DNA from 4 places in the Paenibacillus sp. FA6 genome. Region 2 is predicted to be linked to each of the others. Evidence: predicted binding sites of a transcription regulator. Region 2 holds the regulator's gene; each other region holds the start of a gene.
What was found. Region 2 encodes Rex, which represses fermentation and respiration genes when NADH is low (regulators of the CRP and FNR family bind a similar motif). Its sites were predicted from a motif close to TTGTGAAATATTTCACAA; they were not measured.

Region 1 (8,033 bases), 2.9 Mb from region 2:
AGTCCTGCACTGTGTTACCTTCGGCGGATTCTTCTATGTCGGAACCCAGCTTACGATGCTGTTGATCCCTCGTCCCTTTCGTGCAACGGGTCAAGCCGTCTACACGCTCTCATGGAGTGGTCTCTCAGGCGTTATCGGTGGATTAGTCGGTGGATGGCTATTTCAAAACTTTGGCGCCGAGGCCATGTATCAGACGGGGATGCTTTTCTCCTTAATCGGTGCCGCTGGCTTCGCTCAGATCTGGTCACTCATTCGAAAACATGGTTATGAATTACCTGGTACTATCCACGAAGCGGATCCTGATGAGGATCCAATCTATTAGTGTCATAGAACTTCCTTATCATTGAACAAGCATAAAATAGCCCGCAGACAGATCACTGCGGGCTGGTTTATGCTTATTAGATCATTTCTTTATTTCGTTATTGGGAATGAACTCTTAAGCGAGACGACACGGTTAAATACCGGATGTCCTGGCGTCGAGTACTTGGAATCTACGTTAAAGTAACCATGGCGGAAAAATTGGAACTTATCCTGCGCTACCACATCTTTCATCCCCGGTTCTATATAGCCTTGGATGATTTCCATTGAATTCGGATTGATCTGATCAAGGAACGTCTTCTCTTGTGTCTCATCAACCGACTCTTCCGCTTCCTCGTCCAATATAAGCGGTTCATACAAACGGAATTCAGCAGGAACGGCTTGACTTGCCTCGACCCAATGGATCGTCCCTTTCACTTTACGTCCAGTAAATCCACTACCGCTCTTTGTCTCAACGTCGTAGGTACAATGAATTTCGATAACATGACCTTCTTCATCCTTGATCACTTCATTGCATTTAATGAAATAAGCATTCTTCAGCCTGACTTCATTACCAGGGAATAGTCGGAAGTATTTGTTCGGTGGATTCTCCATGAAGTCCTCTTGCTCAATATATATTTCCCGAGAGAATGGAATTTGACGATTACCCATTTCAGGATTCTCGCTATTATTCTCCGCTTCCAGATGCTCTACTTGACCCTCTGGATAGTTGGTAATCACTACTTTGAGTGGATTCAATACCGCCATCGTACGAGGTGCTTTCATCTTCAGATCTTCGCGGATAAAATGTTCCATCATTTGTCGATCTACGACACCTTGGCTCTTAGAGATACCTGTCTCATAAATAAAGCTACGGATCGCCTCAGGTGTGTATCCCAGACGACGCAGACCTGAGATCGTTGGCATCCGCGGATCATCCCAGCCATCCACATGATGTTGATCCACAAGTAACTTCAGCTTCCGTTTACTCGTTAGGGTCTGTCCCACGTTCAAACGACCGAATTCATATTGATGAGGAATATTTGGCATTTCGCATTCTGCTACAACCCAATCATAGAAAGGTCGTTGATCTTCAAATTCCAACGAACAAAGGGAATGTGTTATCGCTTCAATAGCATCCTCTAATGGATGGGCGAAAGTATACATCGGATAGATACACCATTTATCCCCTGTGTTGTGATGATGAGTGTGCGAAATTCGGTAAATTACCGGATCACGCAAGTTAATATTAGGCGACGACATATCAATTTTGGCACGTAATACTTTTGCACCATCGCTAAACTCGCCAGCACGCATCCCCTCAAACAAAACCAGATTCTCTTCTACACTACGATCACGATAAGGGCTATTACTGCCAGGTTCCGTCAATGTACCGCGGGTCTCCCGAATTTGATCGGCGCTGAGATCATCAATGTAGGCTTTCCCTTTCTTGATCAAGATGACCGCGCGATCATACATCTCATCGAAATAGTCTGATGCGAAACGTAACTCGTCCCATTCATATCCGAGCCACTTCACATCTTCCTGAATGGACTTCACATATTCTGTATCCTCTTTAATCGGGTTGGTATCATCGAATCTTAGATTCGTCTTCCCTCCGAACTCATCTGCTAAAGTAAAGCTAATCCAGATCGCTTTAGCATGTCCGATATGTAAATACCCATTAGGTTCTGGTGGAAAACGTGTCAAAACTTCCTTCACCTTACCGGATTTCAAATCTTCCGTAATAATATTCTTAATAAAATTGGGAGGTGTACTTGGGTTCTCCATGGCAATCAACCTTTCATCCTTGAGTTTTCTGTCTCGTTCTGTATACACTAGCTTCATACAAATATACCCGTAATATGCGGATTGTTCAATGACGATGCTTTGCTGTAGATTTCGGGATCACTATACCGCTTTTCTTACAAAAGATACCCCATCAGAATGTCATCTACATACCGTCCGCCTACAAGGAACTCGTTAATAAGCTGACCTTCTCTAACAAATCCACATTTCTCATAAAATTCTAGAGCGCCCGAATTGGAAGCCAGAACACGTAAACTCAATTTCTTCATCCCCTGCTCACTTGCCCATTCCTTCACCATATCCATCAGACTTGTCCCTACTCCCCTATGCTGATATTGTGGGTGAACCGCAATGTTAATCTCATACACATGGCGATTACTCTTGATGAGCGTGGGATAGCGAAACCCAACATAACCACAAATTCTATGATCCACGAGGGCTACAAACTGCGAACCGGGTTGGCAATGTCGTAAGAAATCCTCGCGTGAAGTCCAGTCCAAAGGTTCTGGTGAGCTATAATCATCCCATACAACAGCATCTAAATCCATAATCTGTTGCGCATCTTTCATTTCTGAAAGGCGGATCGTTAGCGTTTGTTGATTAACTCCCATCTTTTTCACCTCTTTTCAAAAGTCATCTTCCGAGGCTAGACCGATACTAGCTAGTATCTCAGATTTATTATCGTTGATTCTATCAAATTCCGCCTAGAGGACTCCGACTTCTATAAGTGGCGAGGTGACTCGGCGACCTCTTGAATAATCCCGTAAAATGTTCTTCCCTTCCTAAATCTTAAGAGGTACAATAAAAGTAGAACGTATATTCGTATCGCGCGATTGGAAGGGGGTGAAGTTTTGTCAGATTCGAAGCCAATGTACAGAACCCATCAAGTGTGGATTAAGCCAGGCCATCGCTTGTTTGCGCACCTCGATCAAGCATGTCAGGATGCCAAGAACCTGTATAATACGACCAACTTTTACATCCGACAGATCGTTACCGCTTTTGGGAAGAATGAGCCGCTTCAGCCGTTGCAACAGCAAGTTATGGACACGCTAGCGTCACATATTAACGTCATGAACAAACGACGAAGTGAAAAGAACCGTTCCCATCCGTTTAAGCTACCCTCGCAAGAGAGTCCCTTTGTTCATTATAACTTCTTGGACGCTTTGTTCAAAGTGATGAATCAAATCGATTATCGGGCGCTCCCGACGCAGTGCAGTCAGGGAATCATGAAAGTGGTGTTCCACAATTGGAAAGCCTTCTTTGCCAGCATCAAGGATTACCGTCAGCATCCTGAGAAGTACAACGGCAAGCCCCATATTCCGGGATACGCTCGGAATAGGGTGAAGGAAGTCATGTTCTCCAATCAAGATTGTGTGATCAAAGAACGGAAATTTCTTAAGTTTCCAAAGACCAAGCTGCAACTGAACATCGGCAAGCTGGGCTGTACCGACGGAGAACTGAAGCAAGTACGTGTCGTCCCAAGCCATGGACAATACGTGGTCGAATTGATCTTCGCTTATCCGATCGAACAGAAGGAAGCGGTACAAGAACACGTGCTGGCGATTGATCTTGGCGTCGTCAATCTTGCAACCATCGTCACGACCACCGGAGCGAAACCGATCGTCGTGAAGGGCAAGATTATTAAATCGATCAATCAGTATTACAACAAGATGAAGGCGCACTATACCGGCATTCTTCGTCAGGGCAAGGAACCACGCGAAGGAGCGTATACGTCCAGACGATTAGAACGACTCCATCTGAAGCGCCACCGTAGGATCAGAGACTTGTTTCACAAGGCAAGTTATCAGATCATTAAGCTGGCAGTGGAGCACAACATCGGTACGATCGTCATTGGACATAACGATGGGTGGAAACAAGCACCCGGGATCGGACGGCGAAACAATCAGTCCTTCACTCACATTCCCCATCAGATGCTCATCGGGATGATCGAGTATAAGGCAACAGAACAGGGAATCGTCGTTATCCTGACCGAAGAGGCGTATACCTCGAAAGCCAGTTTCTTAGATCTAGACCCGTTGCCGAGTTATGGCGAAGAAGGAACATGGATCTTCTCAGGCAAACGGATATATCGCGGTCTGTATAAGAACGCGAAGAGCGTGATTCATGCCGATGTGAACGGCGCAGCCAACATTATGCGAAAAGTATTCCCAAACGTATCCGCCAAAAGAGCGAATGGGATAGAGGGGTTGGATGGTAACCAGACCATCAACGTGTCAACTCCACTGGTGTTAAGCATCCTGAAATAAGTTGGATGATACATCAGAAACCCCCACTTCAGCCGAAGCAACAGCGTTGGTAAGTGGCGGGAGTATTCATCATAAGTCTCCTGCATTGTGTTTAACCATTAATGAAACGATAACTATCGTCAATAATTGCGTAAAGTACACTTGAACTTGAACTCGAGCTTAAGCCTATGTCCCTAAAACTAATTTAGTTGCATAACGTGTATCTAAATCCGGACAATTTACTCTAGTGCTGGCTTTAGTTGCACAGAAGGTATCTAATTACTTGAAAACCTTCACATTTCATCGTTTTCCCCATTTTAACTGACCTTTATGCAACCACTTCCCTCTCCCCTACCTTTCCTTCTAAAGTAAGTACCCTTTTTACAACTATTTCATCGCCACCGACATCAGCATCGATCGTTCGGCACCCGTCTTCCAGCGACTCGACCAGAAATAAAAAGACTACAGTATAAGCTGAATCTTATACTGTAGTCCCTATATTTTAATAATAAGATTATCCCCTATGCCTGCTTACGCACTGCACTTGCTTGTGATGATTGATCTTTAGCTGCCAATGCGACTGAGCTATCTTGAGGTTCACGAAGATAAGCCGCCCAATACGCCGCCGCGACGAAGATCGCACCGCCGGTGAGATTACCTAGCCAGACGGGGACGAAATTAATTAAATATTCTCCCCATGAATAATAACCTTCGAAGATGGCTGCTGGAATCAGGAACATATTCGCCACGACGTGCTGAAATCCGATGGCGACAAAGGCCATTGTTGGGAACCAAATCCCTAGTATTTTGCCACTCATATTATCCGATCCATAAGATAGCCAGACCGCTAATGCCACCAACCAATTACAACCGATCCCCGATACAAATGCCTGTACGAACGAATCGTCTAACTTGTGTGCTGCCATCTCCACTACTTTCTCTAAATACACGCCAGAGCCCGTTAGTCCAACGATATGTCCGAAGAAGTAAGCGACGAATACAGCCCCTACAAAGTTACTTATTGTAATTAATATGAGGTTCTTCATTGCTTCCCATGTAGAAATTTTCTTCGCAATACGAGCTAGAGGCACTGCCATCATGTTCCCCGTCAACAGTTCGCCACCCGCAAGAAGCACAAGAATAAGACCTAATGGGAACACCGCAGCCCCAATAAGATTTGTAATAGAACCCAATTCCGCTGGCGCTCCTGCCACAACACGAATATTTAATAAGAACCCCAGCGAAATAAAGGCACCTCCTAAGAAACCAAGAACAAGTACTGTTACAAGCCGACTGTGAACCTTCTTCGTCCCGTTCTCCACTGTTACTTCAGCAATTTGCTGAGGTTTATAATAGGCCATAATCCTATCCCCTTAATCCAATAATGTTTAAAATCTAATCTATTTATATTGATTGTAACGTAATTGTTTCACTTCTAAATGTGACATATCTCACAATGAATGATTATTAGTGAAAACTTTCACACATTAGTCGTCAAATACGTCAAATGACCATCCTTTGAGTAATAAGGTCTACTTAAAAGATGGTCACAACTCATATCCGTTATACGTCGTAATTAACAATATAATGCTGCATTTCTGAATTATAATGACCTACGCTATATTCTACTACGCTGCCGTTAGCATCATAGGAGTAACGTAGACGTTTGAGCATCGCTGTTCCCTCTGGAACAGACAGCCATTGCTCAATCTCAGCGGTTGCAGCCGCCACAGTGAAATGATCTCGAAAATTCGCGATCTCGATGTTATTGTCTTCGATAAGCTCATATATCGATTGAATCTCTGTCACATCGAGGTGTTCATTCATCATAATGACGGGCGATAGGAAATGAACATAATGAATATATGGCTTCCCGTCCAAAAGATAAAGGCGTTCGATCCTCAGACAACGTTCTCCAAAGAACTCAAAAAGTTCCGTCTTTTCGTCATTCTCCATCCATTCCAATGTAAGTATGCGTTTCTCAATCTTGTGACCTTCCTCAACTAAAACTTCTGTAAATCGCTTCCCCTTGGATAGATTAGAAAAAGAGGTGTTACGAATAACGATCGTACCAATGCCACTTTTTTTCTCTACATACCCTTCTTGGGAAAGCTCTTGGATCGCATTTCTTACCGTCATTTTACTTACTTTAAACTCACTTTCAAGTTGCGGCTCAGAAGGAATATTCGTGCCGATTGGATAAAGCCCATGCAATATGCGGTCTTTTATAATCTTCTTGATCTGCAAATACAAAGGTCCCTTTTTCCTAGAAATGGACATGATTCTCCTACCTTCCCACATCTAGCCTAATTTCCGTCATGGCTTGCAATACTTCAGCTTCGGTGGATGTTGGCGTGTCGCCTACGACCGTATGTGCTAGCATAGCTGCCGTAGTTGCATAAGCAATACTCTGCTTCGGTGTAAAGCCACCCACTTCGCCGTGAATAATACCACTTGCATATGCGTCCCCTGCACCAATTCTATCATACACTGAAAAAGTTAATTCTTTCGAAAACTCAAATTCTCGCTCTTTATACATAAATCCTTTAAGTGAATGTGTATTATCTCCGTTAATCTTACGATGTGTTCCCGCTATAACAGCAATGTCATACTTCTCTGCCACTTGTGGAATAAGCTGCATAAGTTGCCCCAGTCGCTCACTTTCCTCTGTCGCCATACCCAAAGTGAACATCGCATCTTTTTCATTCATCATGACGATATCGGACAGATGAAGCATTTTCTCGTAATGCGGTTTGGCCATGGTGTACCCATCCGTACCCCATAGCGACGGACGAAAATTACAATCGAACACTACTGTACCACCATTTCTCTTCACTTCTTGTGCCAAATCAATCATCTGCTGTCGTACCGATTCATTCATAGCCAGCGTAATTCCACAGAAATAGACAATATCGATTTCCTGGGCAACCTTGCAGAAATCATACACATCTGAATTTGCTTTGTTAAAGCTACTTTCTAGTCGATCTGAATAAGTCACTCGACTTGGACGAGCACCAAATCCATTTTCTAAAAAGTACATCCCTACATACTTCCCACCTCTGCTGATGAACGACGTTGAAATGCCCAGCTTACGCAGGTGAGCCATCGCCGCTTCTCCGATTGGATTGTCAGGCAAAGTGGAGACCAGATCACCAGTGTGACCGAAACGGGCCAGAGCAGATGCGACGTTCACCCCGCTTCCTGAGAAGGAATACTGCAAGGTATTACTTTGAGATAGCGACTCATACCCCGGCACCTGCAACCGCATCATGACCTCCCCGAAGGCTGCAATTCTTTTAGGCATACTGATCCACCAATGTCTTTATCGTTTCGTATAACACTTGTACATCCTCCACATTCGTGCTACCTGACTCAGCATCAATAATGGACGTATATACGTGTGGAATAATTTGTGGAACCCCCGCCATAAGAGCAATTTCTACAATAGGTTGAAAGTTCTGCATGTCGATGCCACCTGTCGGCTCTAAGGCAAACCCTTCTTCACCGCACGCTTTCGCCACCGCACGGTACTCATCCTCAAGCTCTAGCCCTTGCATCGGATAATATTTCAGCGCATTGCCGCCCATGTCCCGTACGAGTGCAATAGCAGCTTTTACTGGGATGATAGCTTGTTCAGATGCTGCTGCACTGATAGGTCCCGTAGAAATATTCACATACCCC
Region 2 (8,033 bases):
AATGTATCCTCAACCGACGAAGACGAAGATTATCGTATCTGAGAGAACTGAGTTACTGTGTGGCGCATCGCGTCCAGGGCATTTCGACGGTGTGACGACAGTGGTCAGTAAACTGATGAATATTGTCCAGCCTGATCTTGCATTCTTCGGGATGAAAGACGCACAGCAAATCGCTGTACTTCAGCAAATGGTTCGGGATCTGAATATGAATGTGGAAATCGTACCGTGTCCTATCGTTCGTGAGAAAGATGGGCTTGCCCTCAGTTCAAGGAATGTGTATCTGAGCTCAGAAGAGCGTCGACAAGCATTAGTGCTCTCTCGTTCTCTACGTGAGGTGAAAGGCGAACTGGATGATGGAAAGACTGTAACTGCCTCAGAGGTTCGCGAGAAGCTTACGTCTATGATTGTTAGTTCTCCGCTCGCTGTTATAGATTACGTTCAAGTGCTGACTTTTCCTGAATTGATTCTTTTGCAAGATGATGAATTGCTTGCAGACGTTCATGATCAAGTGATGATGGCTGTAGCTGTAAAGTTCGGTACAACCCGATTGATTGATAATATATTGTTCATGCCAAAGGAGGCTCTTTCTCTTGTTTAGACATATGATGAAGTCCAAGATCCATCGAGCAACAGTAACGGAAGCGAATTTAAACTATGTGGGCAGTATTACGATAGATGAGAATTTGATGGAAGCGGCAGATTTACTTGAGAATGAAAAAGTTCAAATTGTAAATAACAATAATGGCGCTCGTCTAGAAACATATGTTATTCCTGGTCCACGGGATAGTGGTGTCATTTGTCTGAATGGAGCAGCGGCACGATTAGTTTCTCCTGGAGATACTGTGATTATTATTTCATATGCCGTCATGTCTCAAGAAAACTTAAGTTCACACAAACCTACTGTAGTCTTTGTTGATGAGAACAATAAACCTGTTCAATTGATGGAGAAAGAAGTTCATGGGACGATTATGTAATAAGGCTTAATGAACATAAGATGCAATGTATGGTATCGACGCATGAAAAGAACCACTTCTACAAAAAATGATATTAGTTAGATCGCACTAATCAGTTCAATCGCACTAATATCATGATTGTTAAAGGTGGGATGCAGATTATGTTTCAACATGTATTCGCTGAAATGAACGACATGTTAGAGGAGATTATCAAGCATTACCCAACAGCACAAGATACTCAAAAGCAATATATGATCCAGAGATGGAACATGCTTAAAGCGATGAGTGATGGAATTATTGAGGAATGGCTTTCCTTTGAAGACAAAATGGGCGCTTTTCGAGAATATACGTTATTACCACCCATTTTTCCTCTAGGTGCTACACCTGAAATGGAGACGGAGTCTTTTGTAAGGGGTCAGGGTTACTTCAAATTAATGATGTATCGTCAATCTATACAGCAATTTTCTGTTATCATCATGGATGTCCCTGACAGTTTGCTTGCAAGAATGTATATTGCGATGGCTCATCTTCATTTAGAAGAGACGTCAGAAGCGCTTAAGCAATTCCAATGGATTCTTCCCCTGACTGAACATAAAAGGCTTAAAGCAATGATCTATAACGCACTTGGATGTATTCAGGTTAAACTTTCGGATACGAGGAAAGCTCAGGAGTACTTCGCATTGGCAATGCAAAATGATCCAACACTAGCTGATCCACTTGTGAATATACAAGTGTGCAACGACAACCGTGGTCAACTCCAATATGGAAGTCAGCTCATTTCATTGAATTAACTGGATGAACGTAATGAAGCGATGCCTGCTAAGCGTGAGCGACGGGGCATCGCCTTTTTTGCACCTCAAATTAATGAATAAAATGAGAACTTCTGTTATGCTGTAAAAGAGACTGGATTGAAAGGGAATAATAGAACATGAAATTTGCTGTATTGGATTTTGAAACTACTGGTAACCAACCCGGTGATGAGATCATTCAAGTAGGACTTGCCATTATTGAGGAAGATCAATCGATATCTCGTGTATACGGATCTTACGTTAATCCGGGTATCCCCATTCCTCCTTTTATTAGTAATTTAACTGGAATTTCCAATAGTGACGTTGAGAACGCTCCTTCCTTAGAAGAAATGATGATGGAGTTAGTTCCCTTATTAGATGACGTTGTTTTGGTAGGCCATAATATCGCATTCGATTTCAATTTCTTACAGAACTCACTTGATCGATGTGGTTATTTGCCATACGCGGGACGGCTGCTTGATACCATTGATTTTCTTAAAATATGTTTTCCGTCATTAACGACCTATCAATTAGGGCTTGTATCCTCGCAATTCGGTATTCAGCATGATCGACCCCATCAAGCGGATAGTGACGCGCTAGCTACTGCGCATGTATTGTTGAAATGTTTGGATGAATTGGTTAGTCTTCCACTGATTACTTTACAGCGCCTAAGTGAGCTATTTATGGATGAGGACAGTGATTTAGCTTGGTATTTCGACGCGCTGTGTAGGGAGAAAGAGAAGGAGCCTGCACAGGATCTGGAGAGTCATACATTTTATCGCCAATTAGCTTTGGCTGTTGAAGATTGGACGGATATATCAACGCCGCGGGATGATGCAGATGATAACCCTCTGAAGAATGTCGATTTCCCGGAGTATCTTGCTCAGATTGAGGAAGGGCTCCGCTCGATTATGCCACAGTATGAAGCTCGCGAATCACAAAGTATGATGTTCACTGAGGTAATGAATGCACTTGATCAAGAGAAGCATCTTCTTATTGAAGCGGGAACAGGAACTGGGAAATCTCTAGGGTACTTAATTCCGGCTATTTATCAGAGTGTGAAGCGTGAACAGAAAGTCATGGTAAGCACGCATACGATTAACCTTCAGGAGCAGTTGCGAGAGCGAGATATACCACTATTGACTCAAGTTGTTCCTTTCCCCTTCAAAGCAGCAATTTTCAAGGGGAGACAACATTATTTGTGTTTGAGAAAATTTGAACATAAAATAAATAGACGGGACTTTACAAATCCTAAAGAGGACTTGATCTTAGCCGCACAAATGATTGTGTGGTTAACACAGACAGAGACAGGTGACGATGAAGAACTGAATCTAGGAGCTCGCGGTGGGGATTTCTGGGAAACCGTGTCCAGTGACTCGGATTCTTGCTTAGGACGTGCCTGTCCATGGTTTCGTAAATGTTATTACCATCGTGCAAAGCATGAAGCAGGTATAGCAGATGTAGTGATTACCAATCATTCGAAGCTGTTCACAGATATAAAGGCAGGACATCAGCTATTGCCTGCTTACGAGTATTTAGTTATTGATGAAGCGCATCATTTGGAGGAAGTTGCCGGTAAACACTTAGGCCTTCATATGAGGTATTTCAATGTGATCCACACTTTATCGCGACTTTACAAAGATAACAGGAATGGTCAATTCCCTGTTCTTCGACAACAGCTACATTCTTCAAACGATGAGAAGGCTGCCGACTGGGCTCTATTGACGGATCGTATGAGTGGTGATTTAGTCGACGTGAAGGAACATTGGGATAGACTAAGCGATATGCTATTTGCTCTGTTACCTGAGCGAAGTGATGCTGCCCCAGGGGATACGGGACAGTTCGTGCTACGCTTACAGCCTTCCAAGAAACCGAAGGATTGGGAAGTGCTGAAAGAAATAGAGAATCAGATTTATGTAACGCTAGGCGAAGTCATTCGTAGTTCAGACAAAATGATAAATGAAATCAGAGAAAATCTGGAGGATTTTAATTTCGAGAGTCTGCTTACGGACATCAGTGGTCTTGTGAAAGATTTAGCATCCCAGCGTGAAGACTTACATTTCTTCATATCACTTAACGATGCAGGAAATGTATACTGGATGGAGGCTAATGGTCACTACCGGAGTAAATCTCTACAAATGTATGCGGTTCCTGTAGATGTAAGCCAGCAGCTAAAGGAAGTATTCTTTGATAAAAAGAAAAGCATTATTCTAACTTCCGCTACGTTGTCAATCGACAAATCTTTTCAGTATATGATTGAAAACTTGGGGCTTCAAGAAGCCTCGGATCAAGACCAGCTAGTAACTGTTCAGTTGCCGTCTCCTTTTCGTTATCGAGATCAGGCATTGCTGATCATCCCGCGTGATTTCCCAAGTGTGAAGGGGAGTATAGGTGATGCACTCTTCGTCGAAACACTTGTCAAATCACTGGCTGAAACGGCTATCGTTACACAGGGTCGAATGTTAGTATTGTTCACTTCTTATCGCATGCTTCGTCAAGTCTATGAGCCTTTAAGTAAAGCTCTTTCTTCAACGGATATTGCCGTACTAGGACAAGGTGTAGACAATGGGAGCCGAAGTAAGTTGATCCGCCGTTTCCAAGATAGTAGTGCCTCGGTACTTCTAGGAACGAACAGTTTCTGGGAAGGGGTAGATATCCCAGGAGAAGCATTGACTTGTTTAGCGATTGTCCGACTTCCTTTTCAACCTCCTAATCATCCACTTGTGGAGGCGAAGAGTGAACTTTTACAGCAACAAAAGAAAAATCCTTTCATGAAACTGTCAGTACCTCAAGCGGTTATTCGCTTCAAACAAGGATTTGGACGATTAGTGCGTACGGCGAGTGATCGGGGAATCGTCATTGTGTATGATACACGTGTGATTGAATCTTATTACGGGAAGTATTTCCTGTATTCATTACCTGGTCCCAAGATGGAACATATGCCGACCCATCAAATGGTTTCAAGAATTTCGGAATGGCTAGAAGACGGACAGCGTCCTTGATCAATGTATTAGCTATTCATTAGGAGGAGCAAAAATGAAATCTGATAAAATTTCAGAAGCTGTTGTACGCAGATTACCCATTTATTTACGTTATCTAACGGAACTTCAGAGACGGGAAGTAGCTACAGTTTCCTCACAGGAATTAGGTCAAAGGCTTGATTTGAACCCTGCACAAATTCGTAAAGATCTTGCATACTTTGGCGATTTCGGCAGAAAAGGTATTGGCTATGACGTGGCTTATTTAATAGAGAAAATACGACATATACTTAATTTGGATCAACAGATCAATGTCGTTCTGGTAGGTGCGGGTAATCTAGGACATGCATTATCCAATTATAATGCTTATCTGAAAGAGAATTTAAAGATTGTCGCCGTATTTGATGCATATCCAACAAAGGTTGGAACACATATTAACACATTGGAAGTTCAACCTATGGAGGAACTCTTCGATACGATTAAGAAGTATAATATTCGAATTGGAATCATTACAGTTCCTGAGCAAGAAGCTCAGGAGGTTGCTGATAAATTGATTGAAGCAGGAATTGGAGCCATATTGAATTTCGCTCCAACGATATTAAAGGCCCCAGCGCATGTTCGTATTCATGCAGCTGATTTCACTACGGATATGCTTAGCCTTGCGTATTACTTGGTTAATGGAAAGGGAGATTCAGACGATGGTGAACGACAAAGCGCAGAAGTGGATCATTAAGAATGGTACGTTTGCTGTTCTGAACAATGAACAGCCTGTATTGAAAGGTTATATGCTCGTAGAGGATGACTTGATTACGTATATTGGTGAAGACATGCCGGTAGTTGGTGAGGACATTCCGGTAGTGGATGGGAGTCATCTCTTATTCTTACCAGGTCTTGTGAATACACATGGGCATGCTGCTATGTCATTGCTTAGAGGTTATGGCGACGATCTGTCTCTACAAGTATGGTTGCAGGAAAAAATGTGGCCAATGGAAGAGAAATTCACTTCTGAAGATGTCTATTGGGGAACATCCTTATCTGTGTTGGAAATGCTTAAAGGTGGCACAACGACTTTTCTAGATATGTATGATCAAATGGATCAAGTAGCTAAAGTGGTTCAAGAATCCGGAATTCGTGGCGTGCTAACTAGAGGTGTTATCGGATTCTGTTCTGCGGAAGTCCAACAACATAAACTTCAGGAAGCGATCACTTTTGCGAAAAATTGGAACGGTCAAGCAGAGGGTAGAATCACGACGATGATGTCGCCTCATGCACCTTATACTTGCCCTCCAGATTACTTCGAGAAGTTTGTCCAAGCTGCACATGATCTTGATCTGCCGATGCATACACATATGTCCGAGACGTTGAGCGAAGTAGCGCAGAATGTAGCGGATTATGGTCTTCGACCTGTTCAACATTTAGAGAAGCTTGGCATGTTTACACGTCCTTCGATTGTTGCACACGGTGTGCACCTAAATGATGAAGAGATCGAGATACTAGCAACCCATCAAGTTGGCGTATCACATAATCCAGGAAGTAACTTGAAGCTTGCGAGCGGTATCGCGCGTGTAACAGACCTCTTGAAGGCAGGAGTGCCTGTATCGCTTGGAACAGATGGTCCGGCAAGTAATAACAATCTGGATATGTTTGAAGAGATGCGGCTTGCTGCTCTCATTCACAAAGGGGTTTCTGGTGATCCAACAGCTATTCCGGCTGCTGAGGCACTGCGGATGGGTACAATATATGGTGCGAAGTCGTTGTTTCTAGATACAGTAGGAAGGTTGGCTCCGGGCATGAAGGCAGATTTCATCGCACTGAATACGGATCAGGCTCATTTCTTACCACATACCGATTTCATCTCACACTCAATCTATTCTGCGAGTGCCAAAGATGTAGAACATGTATGGGTTGATGGTAAGCAAGTTGTGAAGAATGGTGTTTGTCTTACTCTAGACGAAGAACGTATACACCATGAAGCGCAATCTGCTTTCGAGGGCTTACTCAACCGTTAAGGTGTGAGTTATTCCTTATTCCTGAAGAAAGGAAGTTCAGGTTGAAGAAGATTAATATCAAGAACAAGAGCATGAACATGAACAAGAAGAAGATCATTTGGTTAAGTATTGCGGTCGTGATCGTTCTGCTATTCGGACTCTTTCGCTATTACATATACATTATGCAGGATCAATGGAAACAAGAAGATATGGCTATTGCTGCAGCGAAGCAGCATAGTGAATTAATTCATGTTACTCGTACCTCCAAATCGGTCTGGAACAATGTCGTCTGGGTTATCGAAGGTAAGGATCAAGTCGATCAGAATATAATTGTCTGGGTTCCATTAACGAGTGATTACGAAGTGAATGATACTCCTAGAGCGATTCGAAGTGAACTATTGAAGGATGGATTATCCAAAAGTCAAATGATACTTCTTATCGAAAAGGAACTTTCAAATATGAAAGAAACTCATTTGCAACTTGGCTTATTCAATGGAACTGCTGTCTGGCAGCTATTTTACAAAGAACAGGATCATTATAATTATCGCTTCTATCGATTTAGTGATGGTACACAAATAGGCGAACAATTTACATTGCCAAACCGTTAAATCAATAAACCAGCTGAGCCATTCTTTTAGGATGATTCGGCTGGTTTTATTGTTTGTTTTGGGATCTGACGAGTTCAGATGGGCTCTGATTGCGCGGTGAGAGGAACAGTTGCAGTATGGTCACTTAATTGATGGGAAAAGTACGGTGCAGCAGAAATAGATGTAATAATGGCAGTTAAAAGTGGCGAAAACGATGAAAAGTGGGTTTGTCCAGTAACTAGATACCATGAATGCAACTAAAGTTAGCTTTATGATGATTCGTTCGAATTTAAGTGCGCTTTATGCAACTGTGTGATTGGTGAAGGCGAATGTCGTAATCCTAGTGACATTATTAACAAATACATATATTCTCAGAAAATAAGTGTATACGATATGATATACTAATTCATGCAGGAAATATATACGAATTGATATACTCATATTATTAGGTTCTAAACCATAATCAATACCGGCAGGAAAGAATAGATGATGTACGAAGTAGCGATATCATACATGAATACCCAGAATGACTCGCGAAGGGAGATAGTTATATGAAGTTACGAATTATTCCGGTTGCACTAACGGTGGTCATTTCAGGTGCGCTCTTATTTGGTGGGTGGTTCGGTTATCGGCAGATAGCTCAGCAGAATCCGCTTCAAAATATAGTTAAGGAATATGTGGGTGTTAATGAGTACCAACTGGAAATTACCCGTAATGAGGTCGTTGTGAAGCTTGATGT
Region 3 (8,033 bases), 200 kb from region 2:
TGAATTGTTAAACGGATATGATATGATGAAATCAAGAAAGAGATAACCATATATTTACTGGGAGGATGAGACGAAATGGCAGTTAAAAATGAAGTTATCCAAGAGAAGAAACAAGGAGCAGAGGGATATATTCAGTCCTTGATTGACAAAGCGGATAAAGCGCAAGCAGCATTTATGGAAATGGACCAAGAACAAATTGATAACATTGTTAAAGCGATGGCGCTTGCAGGATTAGACCAACATATGTACCTGGCAAAATTAGCAGTGGAAGAAACAGGTAGAGGGATCTATGAAGACAAGATCACCAAGAATATGTTCTCGACAGAGTACATTTACCACAGTATTAAGTACGATAAAACAGTGGGTGTAATTGAAGACAATGAATATGAAAACTTCCAAAAGATTGCTGAGCCTGTCGGAACAATTATGGGAATCACGCCTGTAACGAATCCAACTTCAACAACGATGTTTAAATCGCTCATTTCCATTAAGACTCGTAACCCAATTATATTTGGATTCCATCCATCAGCGCAAAAGTGTAGTAGTGAAGCAGCAAGAATACTGCTAGAAGCTGCCGTGAACCAAGGTGCACCTGCTGATTGTATTCAATGGATTGAAGAGCCAACGATGGAGAAAACAAACGTCCTTATGAATCATCCTGGTATTGCTCTTATCTTAGCAACGGGTGGATCTGCAATGGTAAAAGCAGCATACAGTTGTGGTAAGCCGGCGCTTGGTGTAGGTCCTGGAAACGTTCCTTGTTTCATTGAGAAAAGTGCCGACATTGATCAAGCAGTAACCGATTTGATTCTTTCGAAATCGTTCGACCATGGTATGATTTGTGCTTCTGAACAAGCTGTTATTATAGAAGAACCTATTTTTGATCAAGTGAAGAAAAAGATGATTGCGAATGGTTGTTACTTTTTAAATAAAGAAGAAGTTGCCAAGCTGACAGCCGGTGCAATGAATGTAGAAAAATGTGCAGTTAATCCTGCTATTGTTGGTCAATCTGCAATGAAGATTGCTGAAATGTCTGGTATTCAAGTTCCAGTGGGAACGAAGATATTGGTAGCTGAGATTGAAGGTGTGGGTACGAAGTATCCATTGTCTGCTGAGAAGTTAAGCCCGGTATTAGCTTGCTATAAAGTGAAGAATGCTGAACAAGGGATTACTCGAGCAGTTGAAATTGTTGAATTTGGTGGTATGGGTCACTCATCTGTTATTCACTCGAATAATGAAGATGTCATCATGAAGTTCTCGGATCGCCTACAAACAGGTCGGATTATTGTGAATTCTCCTTCGACTCACGGCGCAATTGGCGATATCTATAATACAAATCTACCATCATTGACTCTTGGTTGTGGATCGTATGGTCGCAACTCCGTTTCTACTAACGTGGGAGCAGTCAACTTGGTTAATATAAAGAGGGTGGCACGTCGTACCGTGAATATGCAATGGTTTAAAGTCCCGAACAAGATTTATTTCGAAAAGGGTGCAACACAATACCTTGCCAAAATGCCTGATATTACTCGTGTAGCTATTATTACAGACCCAATGATGGTGAAACTAGGATATGTTGAGAAAGTTGAACATTATCTTCGTCAACGTCAGACTCCTGTCGCCATTGAAGTGTTCTCTGAGGTAGAACCAGATCCATCGACAGATACAGTAGATCGCGGTACTGCCATGATGAATAGGTTCAAGCCTGATTGCATTATTGCACTAGGTGGTGGATCTCCTATGGATGCTGCCAAAGCAATGTGGTTATTCTATGAGTATCCAGATACAGATTTCAACGGTTTGAAACAAAAATTCATGGATATTCGTAAACGGATTTACAAATATCCACGTCTTGGTCAAAAAGCTAAATTCGTAGCTATACCAACAACATCGGGTACGGGTTCAGAAGTTACTTCTTTTGCAGTCATTACAGATAAAAATCATGGTAACACGAAGTATCCTCTGGCAGATTATGAATTAACGCCTGACGTAGCGATTGTTGACCCTGAGTTCGTATACTCGTTACCACGGGTAGCAGTAGCTGATACAGGTATGGACGTATTAACACATGCGATCGAGGCTTATGTATCTGTTATGGCTAATGATTTCACAGACGGTCTTGCTATTAAAGCGATCCAATTGGTGTTCGAATATCTTGAGAAGTCGTCATTGGAAGGCGATAAGCTGGCTCGCGAGAAAATGCATAATGCGTCGACCATTGCGGGGATGGCATTTGCCAATGCGTTCTTGGGAATTAACCACAGTTTAGCGCATAAATGGGGCGGTAAATATCACACAGCCCATGGCCGTACGAATGCAATTCTATTGCCACACGTCATTCGTTACAATGCCAAGAAACCGACGAAGTTTGCTTCGTTCCCGAAATATTCGCACTTTGTAGCAGACGAGCGGTATGCTGAAATTGCACGCATCCTTGGATTACCTGCACGTACGACTGAAGAAGGTGTAAATAGCTTAATTAATGCCATTCGTAAGATGAACAAAACGCTGGGCATCGAAGAATCATTCCAACAATTAGGTTTTGATCCTAAGGAATTCGAATCTGGTGTTGAATACTTGGCAGACCGTGCTTTTGAAGATCAATGTACAACAGCAAATCCTAAGATGCCATTAGTTACAGAACTTGCAGATGTGTACAGAGATGCGTTCTACGGAAGATTTGAATAAAGTAGCTAATAAGTATAATTGAATAAGTTTTAATTTAACGTGACAAATATCACCTTGAAAGTGATATTTGTCACAGTTATTTACTAGTATTTAAAGTAAGCTAATAATAGATAAAGGATCTAGAATACTACTAGTTACATTAATTGTGAAAAAAATTACATTCTAGAATCCAAGAGACTTGAGATACCTTCAAACTCATGATCTCTAAATGAAATATAAATATATAGATGGAGGGATTAAGATGTCGGTGATTGAAAAAGAAATGAAGAAAGTACAGTCAGGTTGGAGAAGTTACAAAGAGGGAAAATGGTCTAGAAAGGTCGATGTTAATGACTTTATATTCAAAAACATTACTCCTTATACTGGCAATGAATCTTTCTTAGTTGGACCAACACAGAATACGACAGATTTATGGGAAATTGTATCAGACTTAACGAAGCAAGAGAGAGATAATGGCGGTGTGCTTGATGTTGATGTGAATACACCAGCTACAATTACTTCACACAATCCAGGTTACTTAGCTAAAGACAAAGAACAAATTGTTGGGGTGCAGACCGATGCACCATTCAAGCGTTCGATTCAACCATTAGGCGGTATTCGTATGGTGATTGACGCATGTGAAGAGTATGGCTTCAAACTATCTGAAGATGTAATTAATACATTTAGTAATATACGTAAAACGCACAACCAAGGTGTATTTGATGCTTATACATCTGATATGAGAGCTGCTCGTAAAGCGGGTATTATTACAGGGCTTCCTGACGCATACGGTCGTGGTCGCATCATTGGTGACTATCGTCGTGTAGCACTTTACGGTATTAGCTTCCTTATTCAAGACAAGAAGAATGAACTGAATGATATGGAAGTTGACGTCATTGATGAAGAGGTTATTCGCCTGCGTGAAGAACTTTCGGAACAAATTCGTGCCCTTGCTGAATTGAAGAAGATGGCTGAGATGCATGGGTTTGATATTTCTGGACCTGCTAATACAGCTAAAGAAGCATTCCAATGGTTATATTTCGCATACTTGGCTGCGATTAAAGAACAAAATGGTGCTGCGATGTCTCTTGGACGCGTATCCTCATTCCTTGATATATATGTACAACGTGATCTGGCTGAAGGTACTTTGACAGAAGAACAAGCACAAGAATTGGTTGACCATTTCGTTATGAAATTACGTATGGTTAAATTCCTTCGTACACCTGATTATAATGAATTGTTCAGTGGAGATCCAACATGGGTCACAGAGTCCATTGGAGGAATGTCCGTTAATGGGCAGACACGTGTTACGAAGAGCAGCTTCCGCTTCCTTCATACATTGTATAACCTAGGTGCAGCTCCAGAACCTAACTTGACTGTGTTGTGGTCAGAACAGCTTCCAGAGGCATTTAAGAAATATTGTGCTAAAGTATCTATTGAAACCAGTGCAATTCAATATGAGAATGACGATCTAATGCGTCCTATCTATGGCGATGATTATGGTATTGCTTGTTGTGTATCCGCCATGCGCATCGGTAAACAAATGCAATTCTTTGGTGCCCGTGCCAACCTTGCAAAATGTATGTTGTACGCAATTAATGGTGGTATAGATGAGAAATCAGGAGCACAAGTAGGGCCGGAATATCCAGCAATAACTGGAGATGTTCTGGACTACAACGAAGTCATGAAACGTTTCAAACCTATGATGCAATGGCTTTCTAAACTTTATATGAACTCTTTGAACGTTATTCACTACATGCATGATAAATACGCTTATGAAAGAATTGAAATGGCTCTACATGACCGTGATATTCTACGTACTATGGCATGTGGTATTGCTGGTCTATCTGTTGTAGCGGATTCACTTAGTGCTATCAAATACGCGACAGTTAAACCGATTCGTAACGAAAAGGGTATTGCAATTGACTTCATAATTGAAGGTGAATTCCCTTGCTATGGTAACAATGATGATCGTGTTGATAACATTGCCATAGAACTTGTAGAAACATTCATGAGTATGCTTCGTAAGAACAAAACTTATCGAGGCGCATTGCCAACACAATCTATCTTGACCATTACTTCAAATGTAGTATATGGTAAGAAAACAGGAACTACACCCGATGGACGTAAAGCGGGAGAGCCGTTCGCACCAGGTGCGAACCCTATGCATGGACGCGATAAGAAAGGTGCTTTAGCTTCATTAAGCTCTGTTGCTAAACTACCTTATGAAGATAGTTTAGATGGTATTTCTAACACATTCTCCATCGTACCTAAAGCATTGGGTAAAGAAGAAGAAACGCGTAAATCCAATCTTGTTGCAATGATGGATGGTTACTTTGGTAGCGGTGCTCACCATCTTAACGTTAACGTATTTAATCGTGAACAACTGATGGATGCGATGGAACATCCAGAAGAATATCCACAGCTGACGATTCGTGTCTCTGGATATGCGGTTAACTTCATTAAATTAACTCGTGAACAACAAATGGATGTTATCAATCGTACATTCCACGGTTCAATGTAATTAGTAATATACTTTTAAGACAGCGGATGCGGGAAGGATGACTTCATATGATTAAAGGGCATGTACATTCTTTGGAGACCTTCGGTACGGTTGACGGACCAGGTATCCGCTTTGTCCTATTTATGCAGGGTTGCCTTATGAAATGTCAATACTGTCATAACCCCGATACATGGGGGATGAATGAGGGCAAAGAAATGACTGTTGAAGAAGCTCTATCAGAGATTGAGCCTTACATTAACTACTATCAATCATCTGGAGGCGGCCTTACAGTCTCGGGAGGCGAACCTAGCCTACAACCCCGTTTCGTTGCTGAACTATTTAAAGAGGTTAAGAATCGTTGGAATCTTCACACGACTTTAGATAGTAACGGCTTTAATGATCCAGATAAAATTAAGGATTTATTGGATGTTACTGATTTGGTGCTTTTAGATATCAAGCACATAGATGATGAGAAGCATATCAAGTTGACCTCTAAAAGTAATGAGAAAACTCTCAAAACGGCACAGTGGTTATCAGAACATGGTCATAAGATGTGGATACGCCATGTTTATGTTCCAGGTATACATGATCAAGAAGAGGATCTTGTCCATTTAGGTCAGTTTATAGGTACATTAAATGGAGTAGAGAAATTTGAGATTCTACCTTATCATCAGATGGGCGTCTATAAGTGGGAAGCTATGGGTAAAGAATATCCACTACAGGGTGTTCCATCTCCTAGCGAAGAAGAAGTTCAGCGTGCCTATCGTCTTATTGCAGAAGGTCGCAAGCAATCATATGCAGTAAATTAGTTTAATAGTGGGGGTGTCCCAGAAACCATGAAATAGGGTTGGGGGACATCCTCTTTTTCTTGTGCGAGTAGTGTAGGGATTGTTATGAAAAGGTAGTAAATGTGTGAAGTATTAAATAGTTGTATCTTCATTGTTGCTTAACAGCAACCTTTTGTGTTAAATTGCGTCTATTACTTATGTGAGATGAGTATTAACATTAGACAGAAATAGGGAATAGAGGAGCATACTGATGAATTTCAAGAAACTTACTTTTTTAGCGATTTTTGCAGTAACACAGATTACTTTAGTTAATCCAGTAAATGCCGACGGTTTCACTCCGGTAGAGCACAATGCAGCAGTTACTGAGGCGGTATATGAAACGGATAACGATGAGGATACGCCTGTAATCATTTCCCCGGAAATGGAGGCAGATGGAACACAAAATGCTTCAGTTCATTCAGGTGAATTAATCATGATGATAAACAGTGCTAAAATGTTTCAAGATGGTAAGTTGTATACAGCGAGTCGGCCTATGGCGGTAAAGAGTGGTGTTTCTTATGTTGCTCTTCGTTCTATGGTAGATCGTGTAGGTCTTAATCTTACGTATAACAGTACGACTAAAGAGACTATTATTATAAGTGGAGATAATGAATTACGATTCAAAACTGACAGTAATAAATATACCGTGAATGGTGTTTCGAAAGAAATGAAAGGAGCGGCTTACCAGGACAACAATATATTTATGGTTCCATTGACTTCTATTACACAAGCACTTAATATTCCTTATTTCTATGATTCGGTACAAAAGAGAGTTATTCTTAGTCTTTCAACGAAACCTGTTGCTTCGTTTACGATCCAGCAGAAAGTGATTGTTGCAGGAGAAACAACTGTGACTTATGTAACCTACGCATCATCGCCTAAAGGACTGCCTATCGTTGAAGAACGTTGGGAAGGCCGAGAAGATATCTTTCAGGAGATTGGAACTCACAAGGTAACTTATTCCGTACTTGATAGTAATGGAGAATGGAGCGATCCGTATTCATTGACAATCGTAGTGAAAGCACCTAATTTACCACCTGTAGCTATGTTTACGACAGATAAAGATGAATATAAAATGGGTGAACTCATTACGATTAAAGATCAAAGTACGGATGATGAGAACAATATTGTGAAAAGAGATTGGATGAACAAACAGTTGGCCTTTTTTAAAGCGGGTCCTGTCAAGGTTCAACTGACAGTAACAGATGGGTATGGTGCAGAAGGACATTACGAGAAGACGATTAATATTACAAATGAAAGCTTATATAGCGAACCAGATTTCAATAAATTATTTACACCTATTGGAGGTCAATACAGATTTGATGGTGCCAATATACCTACGATGAATCAAGTGCCGTATCGGGTGTCTTCAGAACCTGTAACGTTGTTACGTAGTAATAGCCCTGAAACAGTCTATTCCGAAGGTGTAGTTTATCGTGAGACGACACTAGGTAAAGCGCGTTTTATGATTCATCACGTTAACGCTATGGCAGTTGATGTGAAAATGTATGTCATTGCTACGAATAAGAATGAATTACCAGCAACGATTGATGTTCTGGATTCTGGATTTGCTGGTCCGAATATATATGCAGCACTAGTAGGTAAGCTATCGGTGCAACGTTATTTCCAATCCATGCAAAATCCTTTAGTGAAAGAGTCCGTTTCGATTGCTCCGGGTGAAAGCAAAATTATTCTGAACGAATTAAATGCATTTAAAATGACCCCGACGCAGGTTATTTCATTATTAGCTGATGTAGAAAGTGATTCTCCTATTGAATATACAGTCATAATGCTTGAAGCGAATAAAGATCCTTTTGTGAGTCTTCCATACTTAATGGATCTTGGAAGAGATGTTCATACTCGTGGGACATATTCTGATTCAACACGTATTATTGAGTACGATGATGTAGTTGGTTTGACTCCTGCTCGTATTTCTTTGGGCGATAACAACGGAGATCCCAATCTTGTTGGTGTGGACCCTATGACAGGTGAGGTAGAGTCCAATCGAGGTAACTTTGGAGTTATGTATAAGATTA
Region 4 (8,033 bases), 2.9 Mb from region 2:
TACGCAATAACGCACCCGTATGCTCAGCATACCGGTACGTTATTTTTTGTTGCAAGAAATTTACGACATGTCGAACCATAAATGATATCAGAAATATAAATATGCCATTATTCTGATCCTGTAGCGCTTCTCCAGCAAAAAGGGCAGAGACTACTTCCGACAACGCCCTTGCCATCCACAGTATGGATATACTTTGCACTAAGGTCAGCAGTGCTACCGCTACAAGGACGGGTTTAATGCCTTTGAATCCTAATAAGTTTCGACCCATTAGTATTCCAAATGATCTTTCGCATTTACTCGTTTACTGAATATATAGTAACTCCAAATTTGATATCCAAGTACAAACGGAAGCAAGGTAAGCGCAATGATGGACATGACCTTTAATGAATATTGTCCTGAAGCAGCGTTTGTAATTGTCAAACTAAAGGAATCACTAATCGAACTGATCATAACCCTTGGGAACAACCCAATAAATATGGAAGCGAATGATACTATGATTACCGCACCTGTCATGCCGAAAGCCCAACCGTCTCTTTTGCGGGAAATGAAATATCCAGCCAAGAAGTACACGATCACTCCTACAATCGCAGTAACACTCAGAATACCACCACGAACTTCAAATATATCTGTCACAAAATACGTCATCACAGCGAACCCGACTAGTAATACAGCGAGTGGAATCAGTAACTTCTTAGCCATCGCACGTGCTCTGTCCTGTAAATCACCTAACACTCTTAAAGTAGTAAACATGAGACCATGTACTAGACAAAGAACAACTACCGTGATTCCCCCCAGTAAGGTATAGCCATTCACAATATCAGAGAATCCTGCATTCATATTCATATCTTCACCGATAGGAACGCCTTGTATAAGACAAGCGAATACAACTCCGAACAACAGCGGTGGAAGTAAGCTACCGAAGAAAATAACAACGTCCCATGTTTTCTTCCATGTTTCAGAAGCTACTTTACCTCTGAATTCGAACGCTACACCGCGACCAATCAAAGCTAATAAAACAAACACAAGCGCAGTATAGAATCCACTAAATAACGTAGCATACCAATGCGGGAAGGCCGCGAACATCGCGCCCCCTGCTGTAATCAGCCATACTTCGTTTGCATCCCAGAAAGGACCAATTGAATTAATCAATACGCGACGCTCCGAATCATTCTTAGCTAGAACCGCTGTTGACATACCAACACCAAAGTCGAAGCCCTCCAAGAAGAAAAATCCAACGAATAATACGGCAATCAACAAGAACCACAACTCATTAAGAGACATGATTAACCTCCTTATCAAATGGGTCGTGAGATTCTTCCTCAGGGGTACCCGAATCATTCGGCCCCTTCTTAATCACACGAACAAACAAGTATACTAAGATGATGGCTAACACAGTGTAAGCAAGTGAGAAAGTAATTAATGAGAATAAAATTTGTCCTGCCGATACGTTAGGAGAAATACTATCTTCTGTCTTAAATAATCCAAATACAGTCCAGGGTTGGCGACCCATCTCCGTCATAATCCAACCTGCTGAGTTCGCGATAAAAGGTAATGAAATGGACCATATCATTATACGCATAAACCATTTGTTAGTCTGTTCTAGCTTCTTACGAGCTACCAAATAGACACCATACATACTTAGAAGTATGAGTACAGATCCGCTTGCTACCATGATCCGGAAGCTCCAGAACGTCGTTCGTACAGGTGGAATATAATCCCCTGGACCATATTTCTCTTCATACTCTGCTTGTAACTGATTCATCCCAACCACTTCGCCAGAGAACTTACTATAAGATAAGAAACTAAGCAAATATGGAATTTGAAAACTCATACCATTCTCTTTTTTCTTCGGATCTATTGTCGCAAAGACCGTCCAAGGAGCTGGATCGGAGCTTGTGTCCCATAGCGCTTCCGAAGCCGCCATCTTCATCGGTTGAGTCTCTACTAGATATTGTGCTTGACTATGTCCTACAAGCGCAACGCCAATCGACGATACCAATCCTACGATAATAGCAATAATGAAAGACTTCTTGAAAAACTGAAAATCTTGACGTTTCAACATTTTATAGGCGCTGACACCTGTTACAAAGAAGGCCCCTGTCATAAATGCGGCTAGAACGGTATGTGGGATCTCCACTAATGCCTGTCCGTTCGTAATCAAAGCAAAGAAATCGTTCATCTCGGCTCGACCATTATTAATCTCGAATCCAACGGGCCTCTGCATAAAGGAGTTCGCTATTAGAATCCATACAGCGGACATGATGGTCCCCAAAGATACTAACCAAATACACGCCAAGTGAAGTTTCTTAGACAAACGGTCCCATCCAAAAATCCATATTCCAAGAAATGTGGACTCTAGGAAAAAGGCCAGTAATGCTTCGATTGCTAGTGGCGCCCCGAACACATCCCCTACAAATCTCGAATAATCAGACCAGTTCATTCCGAATTGAAATTCTTGTAGTATTCCTGTTACGATACCGACAGCAAAGTTGATGAGAAACAAATGGCCCCAGAATTTAGCCATTTTCTTATATTCTTCTTTCCCTTTGATTACATACATTGTTTCCATAATGGCGATCATCAATGCTAATCCTATGGACAATGGTACAAAAATAAAGTGAAACAGCGTTGTTGACGCAAATTGGATGCGTGAGAGCATGACCGGATCCATGATTATTATCCCTCTTCCTTGATAATGACATTTTTCATATCTTTATATTTTGTCAGACCCTTCCCAAAGTACATGTGATATTTATCACACTCAATGACGAAAAACACCAACATTGTGAAGTTTGTCACACAATATATAAAATTTAAACGTAATTTCAGCCATATCGCATAAATATAACTTAGATTATATATATTTTACATGCTTATGTTGCAAATAAGTAGAATCAAATAGAGACGGCTATGCCGTCCTTATTCAAGGACGGTACCCGTCTCTGCGGAAACATATGGAATAGACTATCAAGTGAAACTTGGGCTTTACGCTTCCCGTTCCACAAAATACTTATTCGTCATATACCAAGCCTCACCTTTATCCGTTGGAACCTTCCCTTTCTTCTTATCCATAAATACAATCTCTTTACACTTCGAACAGAACCACTTCGTTGTATAGTATTGTGAGTATGTTGTATAAGTCGTTCCACATTTGCAGTCCACCTTAAAGAATACAAGATTCTCTTCATAAGCTTGAGAAAGCTCGTCATTCTTCTCTTGATCAACAACGGATATAGGTCGGATCACTTCCACATAGTTAGAGAAACGATTCTGCACCTTGAAATCTGCGACAAGGTCCGGATTAAGCCCGAAAAATTCTTTACCAATCGCTGTTATGAATTTCGTATTCGATCTGTAGCTTTCTATCCACTCTTGAATCTGTTTATTCGATAAAGGAACTGTCCCTTTAATACCACTATTGAGTGTATATGTCATAATAGTCAGATTCTCACTGTCTTCATAATACATTATATTCCGAACCTCCTAACTAATATCTAACTAAATGTACTACTTCCTTCACAGATAATCAAAAGGGTGAAATAGGAAGCTGTACCTATCCTTGATAGGTCGATTCTAGTAACAACGAAGATAGTCATGGTAAGAGTTAAACCAATCGGCACATTATTAATCAGATCCTTCAATATATCAGGTTTATGTATCATACTTGAAATCAACAGCATCTTCTGCTTTGCTACATTCTAGTCCGTATAATTTCCTTAACAATCACTCCTCTCTGATAAATACATATCTACTAGTATATCATTTCTATACATGCTATAAATATCCTTTCAAATTATTTATTTCATTTCTTTTTTCATTAACTATTGAACATATGTCCAATCTAATTAACCATAATGCTGCGAATTGTACATTTAATATATCTTCGAACGCTGCAATTATATAGGATCGGGAAGTTTCCAAAAGGGAAGGTATACCCAAAGCCATTAATGATGGCTAGGTATACCTTCTTTGTTGGGTATGGGCAATGTAGCTGTTCTGAGTCTGGGCTGATCTACCGATTCAGACGTCTATATCTCATAACTTTTCGATACATTGATTTATCTGCAAGCTTGTTAAAGATATAAGGATCGGGGCTCGTATTCACCTCTATGATCCATGGCTTCATAGACAGATCAAGCCCCACATCCACACCAATTTGATGAAAATTAGGATACTGTTGCTGAAGACGCTTGGCAATCATGACACCCAACTTCCTCATTTTCCTGAGTAAGTCCTCTCGATCTTTCGTTGCTAGATGAGGGGTTAGCAACTTTTCAATAGCCACCAGCTTACCACCGCTATGATAGTTCGTTACTATTTTCCCAGGATGAGCTACTCTGCCAATGATGCCTGTCGTCTCCCATATCCCTTTGGGGTTCCGCTGAACCATCACTCGAATATCAAATCTGTGCTTACCATGTTTCAGTAAATGAATGCCCATCTGCACCAAATAACTTCTCTTCTTCGTAACTTTAAGCAGAGATTGATAGAAGGAATCATAGTCATTAAAGGTCTTCGTTCTCGTATCAATCTGATATTGGAATGAGCTCGTTCCCCGCTTTAGCATTTCAGCACGAATAACTCCATTTCCGTAAGTACCCCGCTCTGGCTTAATATAGACCATTCCATATTTCGTTATCATACCCCATAGGCTCTCTTTGGTTAATCTAAGAGTCATTGGAATATACTGACGTATCTCATTGTCTCGTATTAACACATTCGTCTTGATCCATTTACTTGTTAACGTGCTCACTCGGTTTCCTTTCATCTTCTATCTCTCCCGTATGGACGAATTGATTAAGGGACTAACTTCATCAGCCACAAAATCTATACATCCTATTCATCCGCTTACTCATTTGCATAGGTCGTTTATATCGTCTTTGCAGAAATAAGATTTAGAACTACTAGGGTGTAGACCATACCTTTTACCAAGGGGACGCATATCTTACAACTAGTAGGTTATTCTTAACCGATAGGAGGGAAGGCTGTGCATATCCTTATTGTCGCACCAGAGCAGATACCGGTTCCGGGTAGTGGTTCTGTGGAAATATGTATTCTTTCTATTGCTAGACAACTCGCTAGAAACCATCAGGTGACCATTATTAGTAGACGTTCACCCTCCTTACCTAACCATAGTCAAATCGGAAGTATCTCGATTGTCCGTGTTCCCTCAGGAAGTGCTACAACCTATATTTCCTCCGTACTTCGTTACATCAAAGGGAGAAAGTATGACGTTATTCAAGTCGACAACCGACCTCGTTGTATGGCACGAATTAAGCGTGCTTGTCCTCATACACCTGTTACCCTGTTCCTTCACTCGTTAACATTCGTACCTCACAACGGAGAAATTGCTACTTACTTGAATAAAGCAGATCTCATTATCACCAATAGCCATTCATTACAGCATAAGCTGGCAACTTGGTTTCCACGGTCGGCGAATAGGATTCGTACGGTAGAGCTAGGTGTCGATGTATCCCGTTTCCGTTCGGCAGGTGCATCAGAGAAAAGAGCCACTAGGAGGAAGTATCGGATAAATAATCAGTTTACGATTCTATTTGTCGGGAGGGTGATTCCGCGAAAAGGCGTTCCTATACTTATCCAAGCTGCACATCTTGTACGCAAACACACTCCTGTTCACTTGGTTATCGTAGGAAGGGGAAGCCGCTCCTATATTAACCGTCTTCAAATACAAGCCAAAAGGCTCGGAGTACCCGTGACCTTTGTCGGTAAGAAATCACATGAAGAGATTCATTCGGTGTATCGATTAGCAGACTGCTTCGCCTGTCCATCTCAGAAACATGAAGCCTTCGGTCTAGTCAATGTGGAAGCTATGGCTTCTGGGGTGCCTGTTGTCGCTTCCCGAAATGGTGGCATTCAGGAAGTAGTGAAGCACGGCCATAATGGCTACCTTGTCGACCAATACCATCAACCGCAGAAATTCGCTGACTATATACTCAAGTTGGCTAGGGACGAACATCTTCGAGAGAGACTGGGGGCGAATGGGCGTAGCGATGTACTACAACATTTCACATGGGCCCAGACTGCAGCAAAACTTGCTTCTCTTTACAGAAATGTATACTAATACTTGCTAATAAAGTATAGAAAAACTGCCGAGATCATAATCTCGGCAGTTTTTGCGAAATAAGCTATTAACGATAATAACGTCTTCTTCTAAGAGAAGATTACACGAGATGGAGAGTGGTATTCGCGTTCCTTATTGGATCGCTGCATTAATTTCGTTGATCATCTCTACCATAGACACAAGCCCACCACCGGATAGGTACCAGTAGTTAGGATCCAGATAGACGATATGTCCATTCTTGAAAGCATCCGTATTCTTCACTAATTCATTCTCAACAGTATCCTTAGTAGATACTGACTCTGTACCCGTTGTAGCGACAGCACTGTCCCGATCTACAACAAATAGGTAGTCTGGATTCTTCTCTGCGATAAACTCAGAAGTAATTTTATCTCCATGTGTAGATACTTTAATAGTAGCGTCTACGGGTGCAAATCCTAGCACATCATGAATAATTCCGAATCTTGAACCGGCACCATAGGCACTCAGTTTACCTTCGTTGGCAAGCACGATAAGTCCATTCTTGCCATTTGCCGTTGCTTTATCATGAATATCTTTAATCAATGCGTCAATCTTAGCTACTTCCTCATCAATTTGAGCTTGTTTATCAAAGATTTGGCCTAGTGTATTCATATTCTCTTTGAAAGACTCTACCAATTTCGTATTGTCTACTCCTAAGAAAATCGTTGGAGCAATCTTTGATAACTCATCGTAAGCTTCACTTTGTCTTCCCGAGATGATGATAAGATCAGGACTAAGCGCATTAATCTTTTCGAAAGCAGGCTCTTTCAAGCTACCTAAGTTAGCATATTTCTTATCTTCATATTTCGAAAGGTATGGAGGTATGTTAGCTTGCGGTACACCCGTCACTTCAACACCCAATTTATCTAGAGAATCTAGAATACCGAAGTCAAACACAACTACTTTCTCAGGATTCGTCTTTACTAGTGTTGTACCCAATTGATGCGTGATCGTTAATTCTTTACTCTCGACTGGCTCGGAGGGTGCTGCTGCGTTTGTTGTATTCGTTGCAGATTCAGCCTTTCCGGTATTCGCTTCTTTGTTCGTATTATTGCCGCATGCAGCCACTAGTACAGCCAACATGACAGTCATTATGATCATGAGTATACTTTTTTTCAATTCAATCACTCCTAGATTTTTTTGGTAATGCTATTAAAATCATTGACGTTAACACCATACTGGCGCCTATACATATGGTATGTCACATCATAATTTCCCGAGTTAGGGGTCCATCATTATGCAAAATAAACACATATTTTATGTTCATTAATACTCTCAATATGAATATCCATTCCATACACATCTTGAAGAACCGTTCGATCAATAATATCTTCTGTAGCACCCTCTTTAACAATTCGTCCATTCTTAAGAGCAACGATATAATCCGAATAGACAGAGGCGAAATTAATATCATGAATTACGATAATGACCGTTTTACCCAGTTCTTCGACCATCCGTCTTAGCACTTTCATAATCTGAACGGAATGCTTCATATCTAAATTATTCAACGGTTCATCTAGCAAAATATACTCCGTGTTCTGTGCGATGACCATGGCGATGTACGCTCTTTGATTCTGTCCACCACTTAATTGATCTAAGTATTTATCCTGAATGTCCCTTAGATCCATATAATCGATTGCCTCATTCACATACTTCCAATCTTCGGTGGTCAACTTACCTTGTGAATAGGGGAATCTCCCAAAGCTCACAAGTTCCTTAATAGTCAGTCTAATATTAATATGGTTCGACTGTTTCAGAATGGATATTTTCTTAGCGAGATCATTACTCTTAATCTTGCTAATATCCCGTCCATCAATCAGAACCTCTCCTTGATCCTTCGTAATGAGCCGACTGATCATCGATAGCAGCGTACTTTTCCCTGCACCGTTTGGCCCGATAAAAGAAGTAATCGTTCCCTTGGGAATCTGAACTG

Region 1: a site for Rex is predicted at 5,792-5,809, ahead of ACP8HI_RS24870 (formate/nitrite transporter family protein). Genes of this name have one in related genera too.
Region 3: a site for Rex is predicted at 2,832-2,849, ahead of pflB (formate C-acetyltransferase). Genes of this name have one in related genera too.
Region 4: a site for Rex is predicted at 2,784-2,801, ahead of ACP8HI_RS24460 (cytochrome ubiquinol oxidase subunit I). Genes of this name have one in related genera too.

The regions. Positions count from the first base shown of each region.
Region 1 covers NZ_CP188820.1:5,538,965-5,546,997, reverse strand. Annotated here, with positions in the region: gene ACP8HI_RS24890 (MFS transporter) at 1-322, shown strand, start outside; gene ACP8HI_RS24885 (glutamine--tRNA ligase/YqeY domain fusion protein) at 412-2,088, opposite strand; gene ACP8HI_RS24880 (N-acetyltransferase family protein) at 2,223-2,717, opposite strand; gene ACP8HI_RS24875 (RNA-guided endonuclease InsQ/TnpB family protein) at 2,976-4,373, shown strand; gene ACP8HI_RS24870 (formate/nitrite transporter family protein) at 4,874-5,713, opposite strand; gene ACP8HI_RS24865 (GntR family transcriptional regulator) at 5,916-6,632, opposite strand; gene ACP8HI_RS24860 (sugar kinase) at 6,640-7,656, opposite strand; gene dagF (2-dehydro-3-deoxy-phosphogluconate aldolase) at 7,649-8,033, opposite strand, start outside.
Region 2 covers NZ_CP188820.1:2,484,877-2,492,909, reverse strand. Annotated here, with positions in the region: gene panC (pantoate--beta-alanine ligase) at 1-598, shown strand, start outside; gene panD (aspartate 1-decarboxylase) at 591-974, shown strand; gene ACP8HI_RS11635 (tetratricopeptide repeat protein) at 1,115-1,744, shown strand; gene dinG (ATP-dependent DNA helicase DinG) at 1,882-4,743, shown strand; gene ACP8HI_RS11625 (redox-sensing transcriptional repressor Rex) at 4,778-5,452, shown strand; gene ACP8HI_RS11620 (amidohydrolase) at 5,418-6,728, shown strand; gene ACP8HI_RS11615 (cell wall elongation regulator TseB-like domain-containing protein) at 6,770-7,315, shown strand; gene ACP8HI_RS11610 (hypothetical protein) at 7,846-8,033, shown strand, end outside.
Region 3 covers NZ_CP188820.1:2,689,876-2,697,908, reverse strand. Annotated here, with positions in the region: gene adhE (bifunctional acetaldehyde-CoA/alcohol dehydrogenase) at 76-2,688, shown strand; gene pflB (formate C-acetyltransferase) at 2,930-5,191, shown strand; gene pflA (pyruvate formate-lyase-activating protein) at 5,239-5,979, shown strand; gene ACP8HI_RS12740 (copper amine oxidase N-terminal domain-containing protein) at 6,209-8,033, shown strand, end outside.
Region 4 covers NZ_CP188820.1:5,426,923-5,434,955, reverse strand. Annotated here, with positions in the region: gene cydD (thiol reductant ABC exporter subunit CydD) at 1-268, opposite strand, end outside; gene cydB (cytochrome d ubiquinol oxidase subunit II) at 268-1,284, opposite strand; gene ACP8HI_RS24460 (cytochrome ubiquinol oxidase subunit I) at 1,271-2,671, opposite strand; gene ACP8HI_RS24455 (hypothetical protein) at 2,986-3,468, opposite strand; gene ACP8HI_RS24450 (YheC/YheD family protein) at 4,013-4,768, opposite strand; gene ACP8HI_RS24445 (glycosyltransferase family 4 protein) at 4,988-6,082, shown strand; gene ACP8HI_RS24440 (siderophore ABC transporter substrate-binding protein) at 6,215-7,219, opposite strand; gene ACP8HI_RS24435 (iron ABC transporter ATP-binding protein) at 7,336-8,033, opposite strand, start outside.